3 regions of the Tissierella pigra genome follow, and region 3 is predicted to be linked to each of the others. Evidence: riboswitches for the same ligand, from Rfam matches in the RefSeq annotation. Region 3 holds a riboswitch; each other region holds the start of a gene.
What was found. Region 3 has a riboswitch for S-adenosylmethionine ahead of KQI41_RS00870 (homoserine O-succinyltransferase). Riboswitches for the same ligand answer to the same signal wherever they lie in the genome.
Positions count from the first base shown of each region.

Region 1 (6,540 bases), 3.0 Mb from region 3:
GGGATACCATAGTTGTTTGAGTACTGGTAGAAGCCAATTTTTCTGATGCAAGTTTTAAGTTATCAGATATATTATACATATCACTAAGAAGTTTTTTAATAAAGCTTTGTAAATTCCCTAGAGAATTAGAAATTTCTCCAAACTCATCTCTTTTACTAAGGAACTTATGAGATAGGATATTGGTAAAATCTCCAGATGCCATTAGATTTAAATGATTTTTTGCTATATTAAGACTATCTGAAATGGTTTTAGATATAAGAAACAATACGGTTCCCAAAATAATAAAGGAAATGGCACCTACAATTAAAACAATAATCATATTTCTATTAATTGCATCATTGGTATCTTTCATAGATAAAGCTATATTCAAAGCACCTGAAAACTTTCCGTTTATATTAGCAGGAACTACGAACTCATAGACTTCTTCTCCATTATCAAATATGGAGGAATAGCCTGTTCTTTCATTTATTGCCTCAATAATATTACTATCACTTATTTCTGTACCAATTTTATCACTATTACTATGAGCTATTATTTTATTACTAGGATCTATAAATCCAGCATAAACTATACTAGAATCTCTGGACAAATCATCTATAAGTTTTTGATATTGAAATTTTTCAGTTAATTCATGGACTTTATCGGCAGAAATAGCAACCTGAACAAATGCTCCGCCTTGTCCCTTTATTGCTCCAAATTTATAGTAAGAACCATTTTCAGATGCTGCGTCTTGTCTAATATCTTTTTCTATCATTTCGAGATCAGAACTTTGCATAAATTTAGCTAATGGATGATCAGAAGGTACAACCCATCCAATATCTCCACGAACTGTTGAGTATATCATTTCCATATTTTCATTATACCAATAGATATTATCTATAATAGAACTTTCTTTAATATTATCTAGGAGTTCATTATTTAAGTTATCTTGGTTTTTTATTACTGAATTTGCTGTAGCTCTCATGTTTTTTTCCAATACTTCAGTAATTGCCATAATAGAGCTTTCATTATCATTCATTCTACTTATTACTTGGTTTGCTAACTGAAAACCACTGGTTTTCTTTGCATTTAATATATTCCTCTTAAACAAATACGAGGTTCCACCTTCAATTACTAGTATTGTAATAAATAGAAATACTAAGGGAACTACAATTAACTTAAATTTAATGGTTTTGGGATTCTTACTTTTTTGATTTTCCTCACTAGGTTGAGATACTTTAAAGCTTGGCATTTTGGGTGTTAAATTTTCTTTTTTAAATTTTTTCATCTTTAGCTTTTTCACCTTATCATCTCCTATGTTATTTTGTAATTAAAGGTTTAACTAATATATACCGTATATTGATTATTTTACCATAAATAAAGCAAGTTTTTTACAAAAATTGCGATTATTCATTGTCAAAATTCAATCATTGAAGGTATAATATATTTATCGGAATGTTTGGAGGAATATTTATGTTAGAATTAATAGAAGAATTAAGGATAGAAATCATGGTAATTTTCTTTTCCATGTTACCTATAGTGGAAGTGAGAGGAGCTATACCTTTAGGTATATCACTAGGTCTAAGCCCAGTACATAGTGCAATTCTTGGTATAATAGGGAATATAATCATAGTTCCGTTTTTACTAAAGTTACTTTATCCTATTATGTCTTTCTTTGAAAAAACAGTGATTTTCTCAAAGACCATAGGGTGGATAAAAAGAAGATCTATGAAAAAATCAAGGACCATAAAAAAATATAGTCTTATAGGACTATTTATATTTGTTGCTGTACCAATACCTACTACAGGAGCATGGACAGGCTCTGTTATAGCATCTATGCTGAAGCTTGATTTTAAAAAGTCATTAATGGCTATATCTTTAGGAGTCGTATCATCAGGTCTTATAGTACTAACTATATCTTATGGTATAGTTTCAATATTTTAAATTGTTGACTAGGATTTTTTCCTATGATAAAATGTCATGTAGATAAAAAAATATAGTTCCTTATCAAGAGAGGTGGAGGGTATGGGCCCAATGAAACCCGGCAACCAGTATTTATATACAAGGTGCTAAGTCCCACAGAACTAAGTTCTGAAAGATGAGGTAAAGCAAACGCTAAGACCTTTTCTTTAAAAAAAGGTCTTTTTTTATGACCTAACCCAGTGAACGAACGTAGTGAGTGAGCTGTAGGTAGGTCAAACGCACCTACGCTGTCCGTTTTGTCTACAATTCGCTACGCTCATTGGACAAAAAGGCAATGAGAACCAAATCTATGCGAGGGTAGCGGGCAAATAGATTTGAGTTTCGAGACTGTGACAAATGACTTAACACAACGAACGCCAGTGAGTAAACAAATTGGTGTTTCGAGACTGCGACAACTGACCTAGTGTAATTCTAGGTCAAATATAACGACAAATTATATAAAATGACCTAATAGTAGGTGAATTTAAATTATAAAGAGGAGGAAAAGAAATGAAGAAATGGTTATTTACTTCTGAATCAGTAACAGAAGGGCATCCAGATAAAATATGTGATCAAATATCAGATTCTATACTTGATTCAATATTAGAAAAAGACCCTAATGCAAGGGTGGCATGTGAAACTACAGTGACTACAGGAATGGTATTAGTAGCAGGTGAAATAACTACAAAATGCTATGTAGATATTCCTAGAATTGCTCGTGACACTATAGAAAAAATAGGATATACTAGAGCAAAGTATGGATTTGATTCAGATACTTGTGCAGTACTTACTTCCATAAATGAGCAATCAGGAGATATTGCCATGGGAGTAGATAAATCTCTTGAACAAAAGACTAACTCAGAAGATATATTAGACCAAATAGGTGCTGGAGATCAGGGCATGATGTTTGGCTATGCTTGTAATGAAACTAAGGAACTAATGCCATTACCCATATCTTTAGCTCATAAACTGGCTAAAAGATTAGCAGATGTAAGAAAAGATGGCACTTTGGAATATCTAAGACCAGATGGAAAGACTCAAGTAACAGTAGAGTATCATAATGATAAACCAGTAAGAATAGAAAATGTAGTAGTATCCACTCAACATAGTCCAGATGTATCTTTAGATACCATAAGAGAAGACATAATAAAATATGTAGTAATGGAAATAATTCCTCATGAATTACTAGATGAGAATACAAAATATTATGTAAATCCAACAGGTAGATTTGTAACAGGTGGACCTATGGGAGATGCAGGATTGACTGGAAGAAAAATAATAGTAGATACCTATGGAGGATATGCAAGACACGGAGGGGGAGCTTTTTCAGGAAAAGATCCTACAAAAGTAGACCGTTCAGCTGCATATGCTGCAAGATATGTGGCGAAAAATATAGTAGCAGCAGGATTAGCAGATAAATGTGAAGTAGGTCTTTCCTACGCCATAGGAGTAGCTAGACCATTATCAATTTATGTGGATACATTTGGTACTGGTAAAGTAACTGATGGAGAAATAGAAGAATTAGTAAGAAAGCACTTTGATTTGAGACCAGCAGCAATTATAAAAGACTTAGACTTAAAAAGACCAATCTATAGTCAAATAGCGGCCTATGGACACTTTGGCAGAGAAGATTTAGATTTACCATGGGAGAAAATAGATAAAGTTGATTTATTGAGAGGATAACCCTCTCAATAAATCTCCAGTGAATAACTAAGAGTGAATAGTGAATAGTGTGTACGACCTGCGGTCTTTACCTAAATAGTTTCAAGTTTACTTGAAACTTCCATAACTATTCACTTTTAACTATTAAATATTAACTAATAAGGGAGGCGAGTATATGTTACTGGAAGGTGTCATTGAAGAAGTTAGATTCAGAAATGAATCCAACGGCTATACAGTTGCAAAACTTAATACATCTGATGGACCAATTATTATAGTAGGTAATACTCCCTTTATTAATTTAGAAGAAACTGTAAAGGTAGAAGGAGAATGGATATATCACCCTACTTATGGAGAACAACTTAGCTTTACAACTTTAGAGGTAGTAGTACCGTCTACCTTAAAGGGAATAGAAAACTATCTTTCCTCTGGACTTATACCTCATATTGGACCAAAGACGGCTAAAAGGATAGTGGAGAAGTTTGGCATGGATTCTTTGGAAATTATCCAATATAATCCAGAAAGACTAAAGGAAATTAGTGGAATAGGGGATAAGAAGCTTGAAGGAATAGTTGAAGCTTATAAAGAACAGAGAGAAGTAAGAGATATAATGGTATTTCTTCAGCAATATGGAATTACAGTAAACTATGGTATCAAAATATATAAAAAATATGGTAAAGACACCATAAATATAATAATGGAAAATCCCTATAAATTATCTGAAGATATATACGGTATAGGATTTAAAACAGCAGATAAAATTGCAGAAAAAATGGGTATAAATAAGGAATCTTTATATAGAATAGAGGCAGGACTAAAGTATGTTATAATGGAATGGGCAGGAAATGGACATTCCTATGTACCTAAAGAAGAATTAATCTTAAATACCAAAGAATTGCTGGAAACAGAAGAAAGTTTAGTAGAAGAAGGTATAAGAAATCTTGGACTGAAGGGAAGTATTCATATAATTAGAGATGGTGAAGATACTCTAATTTATTACACTCCTTTTCATATTGCAGAAAATAATGTAAGTAAAAAATTAGTAGAATTGTCTCAAGTAAAATTAGAAGAACTATCAGTAGATGTAGAAAAGGAAATAAAAAGAATAGAGGAAGAAGAAACTATTCTATTTGCTAAAAAACAAATTTTAGCCATAAAAGAATCCTTAGAAAATGGTCTTGTAGTAATTACAGGTGGACCAGGTACAGGAAAGACTACTACCATAAATGCCATAATAAAAATATCAGAGGACTTAGGACTTTCAGTTATATTGGCAGCTCCCACTGGAAGAGCAGCAAAGAGAATGACAGAAACTACAGGAAAAGAAGCAAAAACAATACATAGATTATTGGAATATTCCTTTATGGAAGAAGAAAGTATGGCCTTTGGAAAAGATGAAGACAATGCCATAGAAGGAGACTTAATTATCATAGATGAATCTTCCATGATAGATATACTGCTTATGAATTCTTTACTTAAAGCTATAAATCCAGGAACTAGAGTTGTTTTAGTAGGAGATATAGACCAGTTACCATCTGTAGGAGCAGGAAATGTATTAAAGGATATAATAGAATCAGGAGTAGTTAAAGTAGTAAGGTTAGATGAAATTTTCAGACAGTCAGAAGAAAGTATGATAATAGTCAATGCCCATAAAATAAATAAGGGAGAAAATCCAATTCTAAATCAAAAGGATAAAGATTTTTATTTTCTCACAAGAAATACTACTAAAGATATATTAGATACAGTAGTGGAACTCTGTGCTGATAGATTACCTAAATTCTATGGAGTAGATAGTGTAAAAGATATTCAAGTTCTTACTCCAATGAAAAAAGGAGATGTAGGTATAAATTCCTTAAACAAATATTTGCAATCTACCCTAAATCCAGAAAATGACCAAAAATCTGAAAAGGATATAGCTGGAGAACTTTTTAGAGTAGGGGACAAAGTGATGCAAATAAAAAACAATTATACTACTGAATGGAAGATAATGAAAAATGGTATAGAAATAGATACAGGTGAAGGTGTATTTAATGGAGACTTTGGATTTATCATAGATATAGATGAAGAGGATAGAACCATGAAAGTTTTATTTGATGATGAAAAAGAAGTAGAATATGAATTTAACCAATTAGATGAATTGAAACTAGCCTATGCAACAACAGTACATAAATCACAGGGTTCAGAGTTCCCCGTAGTTATAATGCCTATTACCTGGGGTCCTCCAATGCTTCTAACTAGAAATCTATTATATACTGCCATTACAAGGGCAAAAAAACTAGTAGTATTAGTAGGAGAAGAGAAATATTTATCTATGATGATAAAAAATAATAGAATAACAAAAAGATATTCGGCTTTAGATAGGAAAATGAGAAGTTATATTTCTATTTTTATGGAGGAATAGTATGTTATTTGTGAAAAATAATATTTGTCTTTTTTGCAAGGAGAATAATATTGACATAATTGGGTATCTATGTAAAGATTGTTATGAAAGATTAGAAATAGTCCATGGTGAATTAGAACTGGATTTTCCCTATATTAAGAAAACCTACTATTCCTTGGAGTACAATAGGTTCATTAGAGAAATTATAGGAGATTATAAATTTAATGGAAAAAATTATTTATATAAACCCCTTGGACAAATTATGGTGGAAACAATAACAAGAAAAAACATACATAAAGATATAGATATAATAATATATATACCAATTCATAGAAGAAAGGAAGCCATAAGAGGATATAATCAGGCTGAGCTATTGGGAAATTTCATAGGAAAAGAATTAAACATACCTGTGTCTAAAAATAATTTAGTCAAGATAAAATGGACTAAGGAACAATCTCACTTGACTAAAATCAATAGGGCTACAAATCTAAAGGATTCATTTAAAGTGAAGGATATTAATAAAATTAAAAATAAAAAAATACTTCTAGTAGACGATATTA
Region 1 covers NZ_JAHLPJ010000001.1:3,173,959-3,180,498, reverse strand. The annotation lists gene KQI41_RS15630 (methyl-accepting chemotaxis protein) at 1-1,282, opposite strand, end outside; gene KQI41_RS15625 (COG2426 family protein) at 1,453-1,923, shown strand; SAM riboswitch class I at 1,981-2,084, shown strand; gene metK (methionine adenosyltransferase) at 2,452-3,624, shown strand; gene recD2 (SF1B family DNA helicase RecD2) at 3,779-6,001, shown strand; gene KQI41_RS15610 (ComF family protein) at 6,003-6,540, shown strand, end outside.
Region 1: linked by a shared signal. The riboswitch ahead of metK (methionine adenosyltransferase) and the one ahead of KQI41_RS00870 (homoserine O-succinyltransferase) in region 3 are both predicted to bind S-adenosylmethionine.

Region 2 (6,540 bases), 2.4 Mb from region 3:
AAAAATTGTCTTTCCATTAACTATAGATGGTAATCCTGCATTCGCTTGAACCATAACTGGCACTTTAGAAATCTTTAATATTTCCTCTACTATAGGTTCTAATTCTTTAGGACCTAATGAACAATTAACTCCTAAAGCATCTACGCCTAATCCTTGTAACACCATAACCATAGACAAAATACTACATCCTGTAAATGTTCTTTTATCTTTTTCAAAGCTCATCGTACAAAATACTGGCAAATTTGAATTTTCTTTAGCAGCTAATATGGCAGCCTTTGCTTCATATAGATCTGTCATAGTTTCTATTAATATTAAGTCTACTCCGTTTTTTACACCTTGAATAATTTGATTCTTAAAAATATTATAAGCCTCTTCAAATTTCAATGTTCCCATAGGTTCTAATAGTTCTCCAATAGGTCCTATATCTAAAGCTATATATACATTCTTTGTTCCAATGGCTTTTTTTACATTTTTAACTGCCCCATGGATTATTTCCTCAACAGTATATCCGCTATTTTTAAGTTTCAATTCGTTAGCTCCGAAGGTATTGGTAGTTATAATTTTTGAACCTGATTCTATATATTTCTTATGTGTTTCAACTATTATTTCAGGTGATTCAATATTTAATTTCTCTGGTATCTCTCCTATCTTTAATCCTTTATCTTGTAAAATAGTACCCATAGCCCCATCAAATACTATAATTCCTTCCTCTAAATAATCTCTAACTCCCACAGCTAGCATCTCCCTTACTAAAATTACATATGCTATATTTATTACAATTTAAACAACTATTTTCTTCAACTTCTATATCTGTGCTTATTACTCCAGCTATTGCCGTAACTGATTTTCTAGGTATTAATATACTATTAGTTGAAGCCGTTAATCCTATTACTTTTTCAGCCCCTAATACTCCTAAAAATTCTTTTTGAATTTCTATTGGCAAATCTCCATAACCTGGACTATATCTTAATGTTAATTTTCTATTATCTTTAACAAGAACATTAGATATTTCTTTACATAATCTATCACATACCTCTTCAATAGCAACAGTAGCACAAGTATCCAATATTAAAGCCTTGGTCATATCTATCTTTTCATAATATCTTATTCTAGTATCCACATCATGACCTAAAGTCACAGCCATCAATATACAAATTTCAGACTTATTTAAATGTTTTTTTATATCATTTCCTCTTAATCTTAGATTACTATTATCTAATCTAATTTCTCCATTCCATCTTTGTATATGAAAAAAATTATAAATACTTTTTTCTTTCTTTAAACAATTTATTTCATATATAGACTCATCTATTAGTCTATCTGTTATACTATCTATTTCTTGATTTCCATGTCCTAAATATCTTAGAATTTCAGCTTTATTCTTTAAAGTATCAATCATAATAAATGACCTCTTTACATTATAAATTTAAAAACTTAATTAGTATATTATCTATTAGCCTTTAAGTATCTTATATTAAATTACACTTTTTCTATTGATTGAACTTAATATAAATTCTATATTCTTAGATATATTTTTGGCTATATAAGGATTATTCATAGTATATAGATGTATTCCATCTACTCCAAAAGAAGCTAAATCAACTATTTGTTCTAGAGCAAAAGCTATTCCAGCATCTCTTAGTGCAAGTTTATCATATTCATATTTGTTCATAATCCTAAGAAATTTATTTGGAAGTTTAGCACCACATAATGAAACTACTCTTTCAATTTGCTTTTTATTTATTACTGGCATAACACCTGCTTGTATTGGACCCTTAATTCCTTTTTGTTTTGCTTTATCTAGAAAATCATAAAAGTATGAATTATCAAAGAAAAGTTGCGAAATAAAATAATCAGCCCCAGCTTCTTCCTTTAATTTTAGCACCCTAATGTCTTTATCAACGTCCTTTTTACTCTCTATATGTCCTTCTGGATAACAAGCAGCAGCTATTCCTAAATTTCCACTTTCTTTTATATATTGTATAAGTTCTTGAGAATTATTAAACTCTCCTATTCCTATGTTACCAATATCGCCTCTAAGGGCTAATATATTATATATATCTTTATCTCTTAGTTCTCGAATTATGGAATCTATATACTCTTTACTTGAACCTATACAAGTTAAATGAGCTAAGGATTCAATTCCATATCTACTTTTAATAAAATGTGATAACTGACAAGTTCTATTATTATTAACACTTCCGCCTGCCCCGTATGTAACACTTATATAGTCTGGATTTAACACACTTAGTTCTTCTATGGTATCATATATAGTTTCCACTGGATAATCAGGCTTTGGGGGAAATATCTCAAAAGAAAAAACTAATTTTTTATCTTTAAATAATTGTTTTATTTTCATATTACCTCCTATATATCTTTAGAATATTTAATTATACATTATATATGTAAATTGCTTAATCTCTTTAGATTACAGCAATTTACATATAATTTGTTCTTCTAATTTATAGTCTTTTCAAGGGCTTGAGCAATATCTTCTATTAAATCATCTATATCTTCTATACCTATTGATAATCTTATTAAATCTGGAGTAACACCTGCTTTTAACATTTCTTTTTCGTTTAATTGTGAATGTGTAGTACTAGCTGGATGAATAACAAGAGATTTAGTGTCTGCCACATTGGCAAGATTTGAAAATATTCCTAATGATTCTATAAATTTTTTTCCTTCTTCAATCCCACCCTTTATTCCAAATGTAAATATAGAGCCTACTCCTTTGGGAAAATATTTTTTAGCAAGATTATTATACTTATTTCCATCTAAACTAGGATAGTTTACCCAAGAAACTAAAGGATGATTGTTTAAATATTCAGCTATTCTCTTTGCATTATATACATGTCTTTCAACTCTCAATGATAAGGTTTCAAGACCTTGTAGAAATAAAAAAGAATTAAAAGGACTTATTGCTGCTCCAGTATCTCTTAAAAGTTGTACTCTAGCTTTTACTATATAAGCCTCTGGTCCTATATCTTTGGCATATACTAGACCATTATAGCTTGGATCAGGTGTATTAAAATCTTTAAACTTAGGATTATCTAACCAATTAAATTTACCAGAATCTACTATTATTCCTCCTATTGAAGTACCATGTCCTCCAATGAATTTAGTTGCAGAATGAACTACAATATCTGCTCCAAATTCTATGGGCCTTATAAGATATGGTGTACCAAATGTATTATCGATAATTAAAGGTATATTATTTTCATGTGCAATCTTAGCTACAGCCTCAATATCAATTATATTTATTCCAGGATTACCTATACTTTCTATGAAAATTGCCTTAGTCTTTTCATTTATAGCATTTCTAAAGTTTTCTACTTCATCTGAGTCTACGAATACTGTATTTACTCCATATTTAGGTAATGTTGTAGAAAACAAAGCATAAGTGCCTCCATAGAGAGTACTTGCAGATACTATTTCATCTCCAGCACCAGCAATGTTTAAGATTGCATAAGTAATTGCAGCTGCTCCAGAACTAACAGCCAATGCTCCAACTCCTCCTTCTAATGCTGCCACTCTTTTTTCAAAAACATCTGTGGTTGGATTGCTCATTCTTGTATAAATATTTCCTTCTTCCTTTAGAGAAAAGAGATTTGCTCCATGTTCAACACTATTAAATACATAAGATGTAGTCTGATATATGGGAACAGCTCTAGAATTAGTTGTCTTATCGATTTCTTGTCCTGCATGTACTTGTAATGTATCAAATTTATATTTTATTTCACTCATTATAATCTCCCCTTTATTGTTTTAAATTTATTTGTTGCATAATAATAAATAAAGCTTCTATATAAAAAAACCTCCTTTCCTAATTTTTTATATTAGATGAAAAGAGGTTACATTTATATTCTATATAAACATTATCTTCTCATCTTCCCATAGTAACTTACACTTTGGGTAGGATTTGGCACCTTTTCAGACTGATCTGAAGGTTGCCGAGGTTTCTTAGGGCCTTTCCCTCCACCTCTCTTGATAAGAATATTTAATTGTTGATTTTTAAAATTATACTTATCTGCAATAAAAAAACCTCTTTAGCTAAAAAGAGGTAAAATTATCGTAATCTTATCTCTCAGCCAATGCCGTAGGATTTAGCACCATTGTATTTAATACTGGTTGCTGGGTTTCATAGGGCCTTTCCCTCCACCACTCTTGATAAGTCTTAATTTTAAATTAAACTAATTATATTAGATATATAAATATATGTCAACAGTTATTTTCTTTATTTCTTGATATTTTTATATTTTAATATTATTTCACCATACTTCTTGCAACACTATTCCATCCAAATATACCTCCAGTGTGGATAAATAATATATTCTTATGATTATCAAATGTTCCCTTTTTTATTTCCTCTACTAGGCCATACATAGCCTTTCCAGTATATACAGGATCTAAAATTAAACCTTCTAATTTTGCTAATTTATGAATAAATTCTATTTCATTTTCATTACTTAGAGCATATCCACTTCCAATATATCCATCTAAAATATCTATATCTTTTTTGTCTACATGAATTTCCTCTCCTGTATATATGGAGATTCCTTTAAATAATTTTAATACTATGTTTTTGAAGTATTCTGCATCATCACAGATATTTATTCCATAAACTACTGCATTATTATCTTTTATATAGTTTCCATAGTATAATCCTGCATAAGTACCACCTGAACCAACAGTACTAACAATGGCATCAAATTTTATACCTAATTCTTTTTCTTGGGACAATATTTCTTCCACTGCTGCACAGTAGCCTAGAGATCCTACTCCATTGGAAGCTCCCATGGGAATTATATATGGCTTATATCCTTCTTTTTCTAGTTCCTTTTTTATATTTTCCATAATGTTTTCTATATGAGAATTAAATTCTTCTGGAGCAACTAATTTTATCTTTGCTCCCAATATTTTATCTAAAAAATAGTTTCCTTCCAGTTCTGAATCCTGATTACCCCTCAGTACAAGATATACTTCCATACCTAGTTTTCTAGCTACTGCCGCTGTAGCTCTAGCATGATTTGATTGTATGCCACCACAGGTAATTAGATAATTACAACCATTATCTATGGCTTCTCTAACAGCATACTCCAATTTTCTAATTTTATTTCCTGATATTTCACCTCCTGTTTGGTCATCTCTCTTTATATAGATTTCTTTACCTAATTCTTCACTTAGTCGACTTAGCTTTTCGATTTTTGTTGGTAAATTTGCAAAGTTGAATTTTTCTGGTAATCTCATAAACACCCCTCCAATATATAGTTTAAATTAAAAATCTTTACAATATTATAGTATCAGAAGGTACTAATCCTTTCAAACAAAACCTTATCTAGGAATCATTAACACATTTCTATTAAATAAAATTATGAATCCAATTTATATCAATAAAAAGCATGGACTTTTTTAGCTTTAAGTTATATATTATTAATGTAATAATTTTCAACAACAAATATTTAGTATTATAATTTATTTTATATAAGATTCTAATATTGAATATTTCCCTTATAACTAATTTAAGAGGTGATTTTCTTGTTTAAAAGATTTTCAAAACCCCCATGTGATGAAGCATCATGTATAGTTAAATATGTAGAAGATTCCCTAAACGGAATATTGGTAGAAAAACCAAATGTTAAATATCCTATACATATTCAAGTATTTGAATACTTTCAAAAATTATTAGATAATGAAAATAAAATGTCTGAGTCAACTAAAGAAATACTTCATATACTTACTGCATTAAGTAGTTTCGATGTAGGGATGAAACATATTTCAAATCAATTAACGGATTTTGCACATGAAATGTCCACTTTAAGTGAATCCAATTTAGCCATGGTAGAAGAAACAACTGCAAGTATGAATCAAGTAAATGAGTCTGTTATAAATACTTCAAAAACTTTGGAGAGTTTATCAGCTGACTCTGAATTATTAGCTAGTAAAAACAATCATAGTATGGACTTACTTAAAGAAGTACAGGCTTTAAAGGATAATGTTATAGAAGATACTGGAATTATGAGTGAAAAAATACATCAACTAGTTAACTTAGCCACAGAAGTAGGTAAAATAGTAGATAGTGTACAATCTATAGCAGAACAAACTAATTTATTAGCATTAAATGCAGCTATAGAAGCCGCTAGAGCTGGTGAACATGGAAGAGGTTTTGCAGTTGTAGCTCATGAAATTAGAAACTTGGCTGATAATACAAAAGAGCAGCTTAATGGAATGAGAGAGTTTGTAAATAATATACATGGAGCAGCCCATGAAGGAAATGATAGTTTAAATCGTACTTTAAAATCTACAGAGGAAATGAATGAAAAAATAGAACTTGTCTATGATATAGTCACCGAGGATATAGAAATGCTTAAAACGGTGTCAGTAGATGTAGATAATATTCATAAATCTATGGAAAGTGTAAAATATGCAACAGATGAAATAAATCAAGCTATGGAAGCATCTACTACAGATTCTGAAAGACTTACTCATATGACTCATAGTATCCATAATGATGCAATACAAACTGTAGAATTTGCAAAA
Region 2 covers NZ_JAHLPJ010000001.1:2,571,455-2,577,994, forward strand. The annotation lists gene KQI41_RS12615 (homocysteine S-methyltransferase family protein) at 1-741, opposite strand, end outside; gene KQI41_RS12620 (methionine synthase) at 722-1,399, opposite strand; gene KQI41_RS12625 (methylenetetrahydrofolate reductase) at 1,475-2,359, opposite strand; gene KQI41_RS12630 (homocysteine synthase) at 2,458-3,747, opposite strand; SAM riboswitch class I at 3,884-3,997, opposite strand; SAM riboswitch class I at 4,078-4,177, opposite strand; gene KQI41_RS12635 (D-cysteine desulfhydrase family protein) at 4,267-5,250, opposite strand; gene KQI41_RS12640 (methyl-accepting chemotaxis protein) at 5,539-6,540, shown strand, end outside.
Region 2: linked by a shared signal. The riboswitch ahead of KQI41_RS12630 (homocysteine synthase) and the one ahead of KQI41_RS00870 (homoserine O-succinyltransferase) in region 3 are both predicted to bind S-adenosylmethionine.

Region 3 (6,540 bases):
AAGCTCGTATATTGTCTTTAGATAATCTTCTTTGCTTATATTCATATTCTTCCTCCATGGTTATATTATGTTAGGCATGCCTAACTTATGTATATAATACCCTTTCTTTTAGAGTTAACACAAAATATTTAGAATAAAAAAGATAATCTCTGTTTAATACAGAAATCATCTTCTTATTTATTTTATAAATTAAAAGCTTGGGCTATTCTGCTGACTAATGCTTTTATATCTCCACCTTCAAAATAATAGGATAAGCTTAGTTCAGATGTACAGAATTTCTTATATTTCATACCAAATTCTTTTACTATATCGAATATCTCTGATGTGACTTTAGCTTGATTTATTCTCCCAGTACCTACTATGGATATTCTAGTAGTATGGTTTGTTTCCACATCTATAAATCTATCTACATTGTTTACTATATCCTTCTTTATGGAGGGAAATAATTTCATATACTCTTTAGAACATATAAAGGATATATTTATATGTTCATCTATTAAATTGTTTTCTGTCATCCCAATATCTAAATTATATCCTCCTAATATTCTAAATACATTAGATAATTCCTCTATTTTATTTGGAATATTTTTTATCCTTACCTCTACTTGATTATCATCTACCAACAATGATAATATTTTCAATTCTTCCATGCTTTCCCCTCCTATCTTCGTTCCCAACTGTTCTTTGAAGCTATTTCCAACATATATTGGTACTTCATACCTCTTTCCCAAGGCTAAAGCTCTTTTATCAACTACCTTAGCACCTAATCTAGCCATTTCCAGGGCAATATCATAATTTATTTCTGATATCTTACAAGACTCTTTATATAACTTAGGATCAATGGAATATATTCCATCTACATCTGTATATATTTCACAAGGACAGTTAAATTTAGCAGCTAAAGCTACAGCTGTAGTATCAGAACCCCCTCTTCCCAAAGTTGTAATATCTCCTTTTTCATTAACTCCCTGAAACCCTGCTACAATTACTATATTTCCTTCTTCCAAATATTTCTCTATTACATTTTTTTCAATATCTTCTATACTTGCCCTAGTATAATTTCCTTTAGTATTTATTCCAGCTTGTGTTCCTGTTAAAGAAACAGCCTTATGACCCAAAGTATTTAATGCCATGGATAATAAGGATATTGTACGCTGTTCTCCTATGGATAACAATACATCTAATTCTCTTTCCATAGGCTCTGAAGATATTTTTTTTGCTAATTCAAGCAATCCATCTGTATCTTTTCCCATAGCTGAAACTACAACTATAATATTTTTAGTACTTTTCTTTCTTTCAATTATTTTTTTAGCAATTTGAATGATTTTATCAGTAGTTTCTACTGAACTCCCTCCATATTTTTGAATAATCATGAAATCACACCCTTTTTACACTTCTAATCTTGCAGTGAAATAATCTTTCTTGTCTATCTTGAACAACTCTGCCATTCTTTCTAATTTTTCTTTTGATATGGATTTAGTTGTAAATATAATACTCTCTTGCTTTTCGAGCATATTCTCTATAATCCCATTATCCTTAATATATTTTTCTATTTTATCCCCAATATTTTCTTTAGTATCAATTCTCATATAATATTTTCCTTTATATAATCCGTTCATATTATCTAAATTCACATTCATTCCTAAATTTACTTTTGGATAAGTATTGGTTGTAATATCTATTAAATCACTTAAGACCGCATTAGCTGTAGGAAATCTCCCAGCACCTTCCCCAAAAAACCTTAATTCTCCGACCATATTTCCTATAAAAGAGACTAAATTTTTAGCATTATCAACTTTACCTAAATAAGAATCTTGACTCAAAATAACTGGCTCAACAGAAGCATAATATCTATTATGATTTAAAACTGCTGTACCTAATAGCTTAATTGTGCAATTCATATTTTTTATATTTCTTATATCTTTAAAACTTATACTATTGATTCCATAACATGAGATATTATCTTCATTTATCCTGTCTTTAAATGCAATAGTAGATAAAATTCTAAGTTTTCTTCTAGTATCATAGCCTTCAATATCATCAGTAGGGTCTGCTTCTGCATAACCTAAGTTTTGACTTATCTCTAGGGCTTCTGTGAAACTTAAATCATCTGTTACCATCTTTGTCAGTATATAATTTGAAGTTCCATTTAAAATTCCTTTTATTTGTTGTATTTCATTTATATTTATTTGCTCCTGTAATGGTTTTATAATTGGAATTCCTCCACCTACACTAGCTTCATATAGAAAAAACTTGTTATTTTTCCTTGCTAAATCCGTTAACTCCTCTAAATGTTTTGCTACTACAGCTTTATTTGCTGTGATTACATTCTTCCCTCTACTTAATGCTTCCTTTATATATTCATAGGGCTTATCTAAACCACCCATAACTTCAATAATTACATCAATACTATTATCTTCCATTATTTCATGAACATCTGTAGTAAGCTTTCCTCTATTTATTTCTACATCTCTTATTTTCTCTATGTCCTTTACCAGTATCTTAGATATATTAATTTCCTTTTTTATAAGTTTCTCTAAATAGTCCTTTCTTTCTTCTAATATCTGTACAATGCCTACTCCTACTGTTCCCAATCCTAATAATCCAATATTTAACATTGCTACTCCCCTTTCCTTATACTAAATAATATCTTATCCAATTATTTATTAATCTCTGTGAATGATTCCTCCATGTATTTTTAGGTATTACAGAAAAATCATCATCGGGAAAATAATTTTTAGGCAAATTAGGTACTAATCCTTTATTTCTATCTCTCTTATATTCATTTTTCAAAGTATCTGTATTATATTCTGGATGTCCTGTAATATATATTGCCTTTCCTTCCCTTTCAGCTAATATATGTATTCCCACATCATTAGATTTAGATAAAACCTCTAATTCTTTTATATCTCTTATATCCTCCTCTCTAATTTCAAAGTATCTAGAATGTGGGGTGATTATTTCTTGTTCAAGTCCTTTAAATAACGGAGAATTTCTTCCTATGATTTCATGACTAAATATTCCTACTACCTTTTTATCAATGATATGTTTAGGTATTTTATAGTTATAATACAGTCCTGCTACTGCTGCCCAACATAGGTATATAGTGGACTTGACATATTTATTAGAATAATCCATTATAATCTTTAACTCATTCCAATAAGATATATCACCAAAATCCACAAATTCTAGGGGAGCACCTGTTATTATCATGCCATCATAATTTGTATTTTTTATTTGCTCTAATGTTTTATAAGCTATTTCTAAGTAATTCAAACTTGTATTTTTAGGTTTATGTGATTTTACATATAGAAAATCTACTTGTATATCTACAAAACTATTTCCCAATAATTTCAATAGTTGATATTCAGTATCCAATTTATTTGGCATTAAATTTAATATCAATACTTTCAGCGAGTCCTGAAAGTCTCCTTGAAAATTAATGTCTATATTATCCTTTCTTAATAGATCTATTGCTGAAATATTTTCATTGATTACTAGACCCATCTATTACATCCACCTATATATAATCTGTCATTTAAACATTTGATTTCCTTTTTCATCCTTTATTCCTCCTTTTATAATTGAAAAATCCCTTCTAAAATAAGAAGGGATTTTTATATAAAAATATAATTCCGCTTCTTATCTCTCAGCTTTCGCCGCAGGAATTAGCACATTTTTTAAGCCATAGCTTAAAACTGTTGCTGGGTTTCATTGGGCCAGTCCCTCCACCTCTCTAGATAAGAAAATATTAAATTGTAATTAAAAAAACCTTCCTAGCCAATGCTAAGAAGGTAGATTCACGAATCTATATTATCGGCATTAGCAGAACCACCTTGTTAAATAACAGGTTGGTGTAGGGTCATGGAGCTAATTCTCTACCCTAACTCTTGATAAGTAAAGCTATTAAGTTATTAATCATATTAACATAGAGGTGTAAATATGTCAACAATATTTTCCCTATGCCTTAAAATTATATATTGGTTTTATTATATCTACAATCTCAACAGTTTCACCAATATTATTGAGAATTTCCTCAATTGGTTTATATGCAAAAGGAGATTCATCTAAGGTATATTCATTTACTGATGTGGAATATATCCCTTCCATACTTTTTTTAAAATCATCTAAATTGACAGATTCCTTGGCAACGTTTCTGCTCATAAGCCTTCCTGCACCATGAGGTGCTGAATAGTTCCACTCTGGGTTTCCCTTTCCTATGGCGATTATAGAGCCATCTCTCATATTTATAGGGATTAAGACCTTCTCTCCCTCATAAGCTGATATAGCACCTTTTCTAATAATATTATCTTTAAAATTAATATAGTTATGAATGGTTTCAAAGTAGGTAAACTCATGTAATCCTTTTTCAAATAGAGATTGTAAAATAATATCTGCCATCATCTCTCGATTTAAACTTGCATATTCTTGACAAATCTTCATATCATGTAAATATTTTTCTCTATATTCTCCAGTTAAATAACATAGTGCTTTTGGGTAGCTAGGCTGAAGATTATCATATTCCTTTTTCAGTTCTTCAAGCACCTTCTTTATTTCTTTTCTTTTACCTTCTGCTTTATATCCAGTAATTATTTCATCTCTTTTAATAAAATAATCTTCTTTTCCACTACATAAGTCTATGGCCAGTCTTTGATATATTTCTGCAACTTGCTTTCCTAGATTTCTGCTGCCTGAATGGATTACTAAGTATTTGCTGTTCTTACTATCTACTGCAATTTCAATGAAGTGATTGCCCCCTCCTAATGTTCCTATGCTTCTTTCAATTCTTTTAGTATCTTTCAAATCTCTAAAACAATATAAATTATTTAATTTATCAAACTTGAATCTTCTTTCATTATGAGTAGATTTTCCTGATGGGACTCTTTTGTGTATTATATCATCTAATTTAGGTAAATCTATATCTATATTTCCTAGTTCTACAGTAATCATACCACATCCTAAATCTACTCCAACAATATTAGGTATTACCTTATCACCCATACACGCTGTAAATCCAATTACACAACCCATACCTTGATGTACATCAGGCATTATTCTAACCTTAGAGTCCTTAATGAAATCTTGATTTAGTAATTCAATTATCTGCTCCTTTGCACCCTCTTCAAGATTATCAGTAAATACCTTTGCTATATTATATTTTCCTTGTAATTCCACAAAACCACCTCTTCTAAAAACATTTTTCTTTTCCTAATTATCGTGCCATATTTTAAGAGTTTCAAGAACTATCTTTTTACTATTTAGGTCTGCTTCAATATTAGCATCTAAATTTCCACCGTTAAACATATTATTCATTATTATCATTGGACTCCCAAAACTATGCCCTGCGTCCTTATTTTCATAGATCATAACTTCCTTCTTAGCATATTCTTCAATAACTTTAGACATATCTTTTGAATTCCAGACCTCATCATTAGTTCCATAAAATATCAATATCCTTGCATTGGAATCTTCTACCTTAATTCTTGACTCTTCTAGGTTAGAGCTGTTTTTTATAATAGCATCAGAACCTATTATATTTTTATATGGTTTATTTAAACCGTAACAAAGAGACAACTGAATGAATGGTATACCTTTAACTTCTCCATTAAGATATTCTAAGGGCTTACCTTCATATATCCAAGCTGGATTTCCATAATCTATTCCACCAAAAACATAAGATGAAGGAGCAAATAATACAACATTATTGATACTATCATAATATGTAGACATCAATAAAGCTAACTCAGCTCCACGGGAAATGCCTACTATAGTAATCTGATCAATATTTTTACAATTTATTTTTATATAAGAATAAATTTCTTCATATATCTCCAAAGGAACTTTGCTTAGATTTTCAGATTGCCCCTGCTGACCAAAGTAATATACTGCAACAACTTCATATCCATCACTTGATAAATAGTCTGCCATGGTCTCATATATGCTTCCTTCTGACCCGCCAAATGTAATTACAACTCCTTTATGATGGATTTCATTAGGAATATAATGTAGTCCTCTAATATAATCTCCATTTATTTTTTGCTTTACAGTTCTAATATTCTTAGGACTCAGTTTATATAAATCACCTCTCTTAGGATGTTTCTTAAACTCTGAAATTGCTTCAGTAGCTTTTGATTTATTAATATTTCTTGAAATTACTATAAAGGCTACTGCTAATAATATTATGATTAAATTTATTACCAATATCCTTAATTCTCTTTTCATAAAATACCCCCTTTGCTAATTCCACTATCCCCATTCAATTATATTCTTATGTATTAATACCTTCTTTTCTATAATTATATAGTAATTTTATTATATCATAATTACCATGGCTGTTATAAATTGGCATACAAATTTAATTGAACATCAAAAATGTTCAACCCTCCATAGACTTGAACATTTTTTCAATGGAAGAATTACTTTCACTGATTTTTACTAAGTTTATAATGATGAAATTCCTCATTTTCAATCTCAATAATATTTATATACTCAAAGCCACATTTTTGAATTACTCTATTTGAAGGTATATTACGCGTTAAG
Region 3 covers NZ_JAHLPJ010000001.1:182,879-189,418, reverse strand. The annotation lists gene KQI41_RS00885 (metal-dependent transcriptional regulator) at 1-45, opposite strand, end outside; gene KQI41_RS00880 (aspartate kinase) at 183-1,373, opposite strand; gene KQI41_RS00875 (homoserine dehydrogenase) at 1,389-2,618, opposite strand; gene KQI41_RS00870 (homoserine O-succinyltransferase) at 2,635-3,507, opposite strand; SAM riboswitch class I at 3,640-3,747, opposite strand; gene KQI41_RS00865 (RtcB family protein) at 3,961-5,175, opposite strand; gene KQI41_RS00860 (acyl-CoA thioester hydrolase/BAAT C-terminal domain-containing protein) at 5,209-6,222, opposite strand; gene KQI41_RS00855 (GNAT family N-acetyltransferase) at 6,423-6,540, opposite strand, start outside.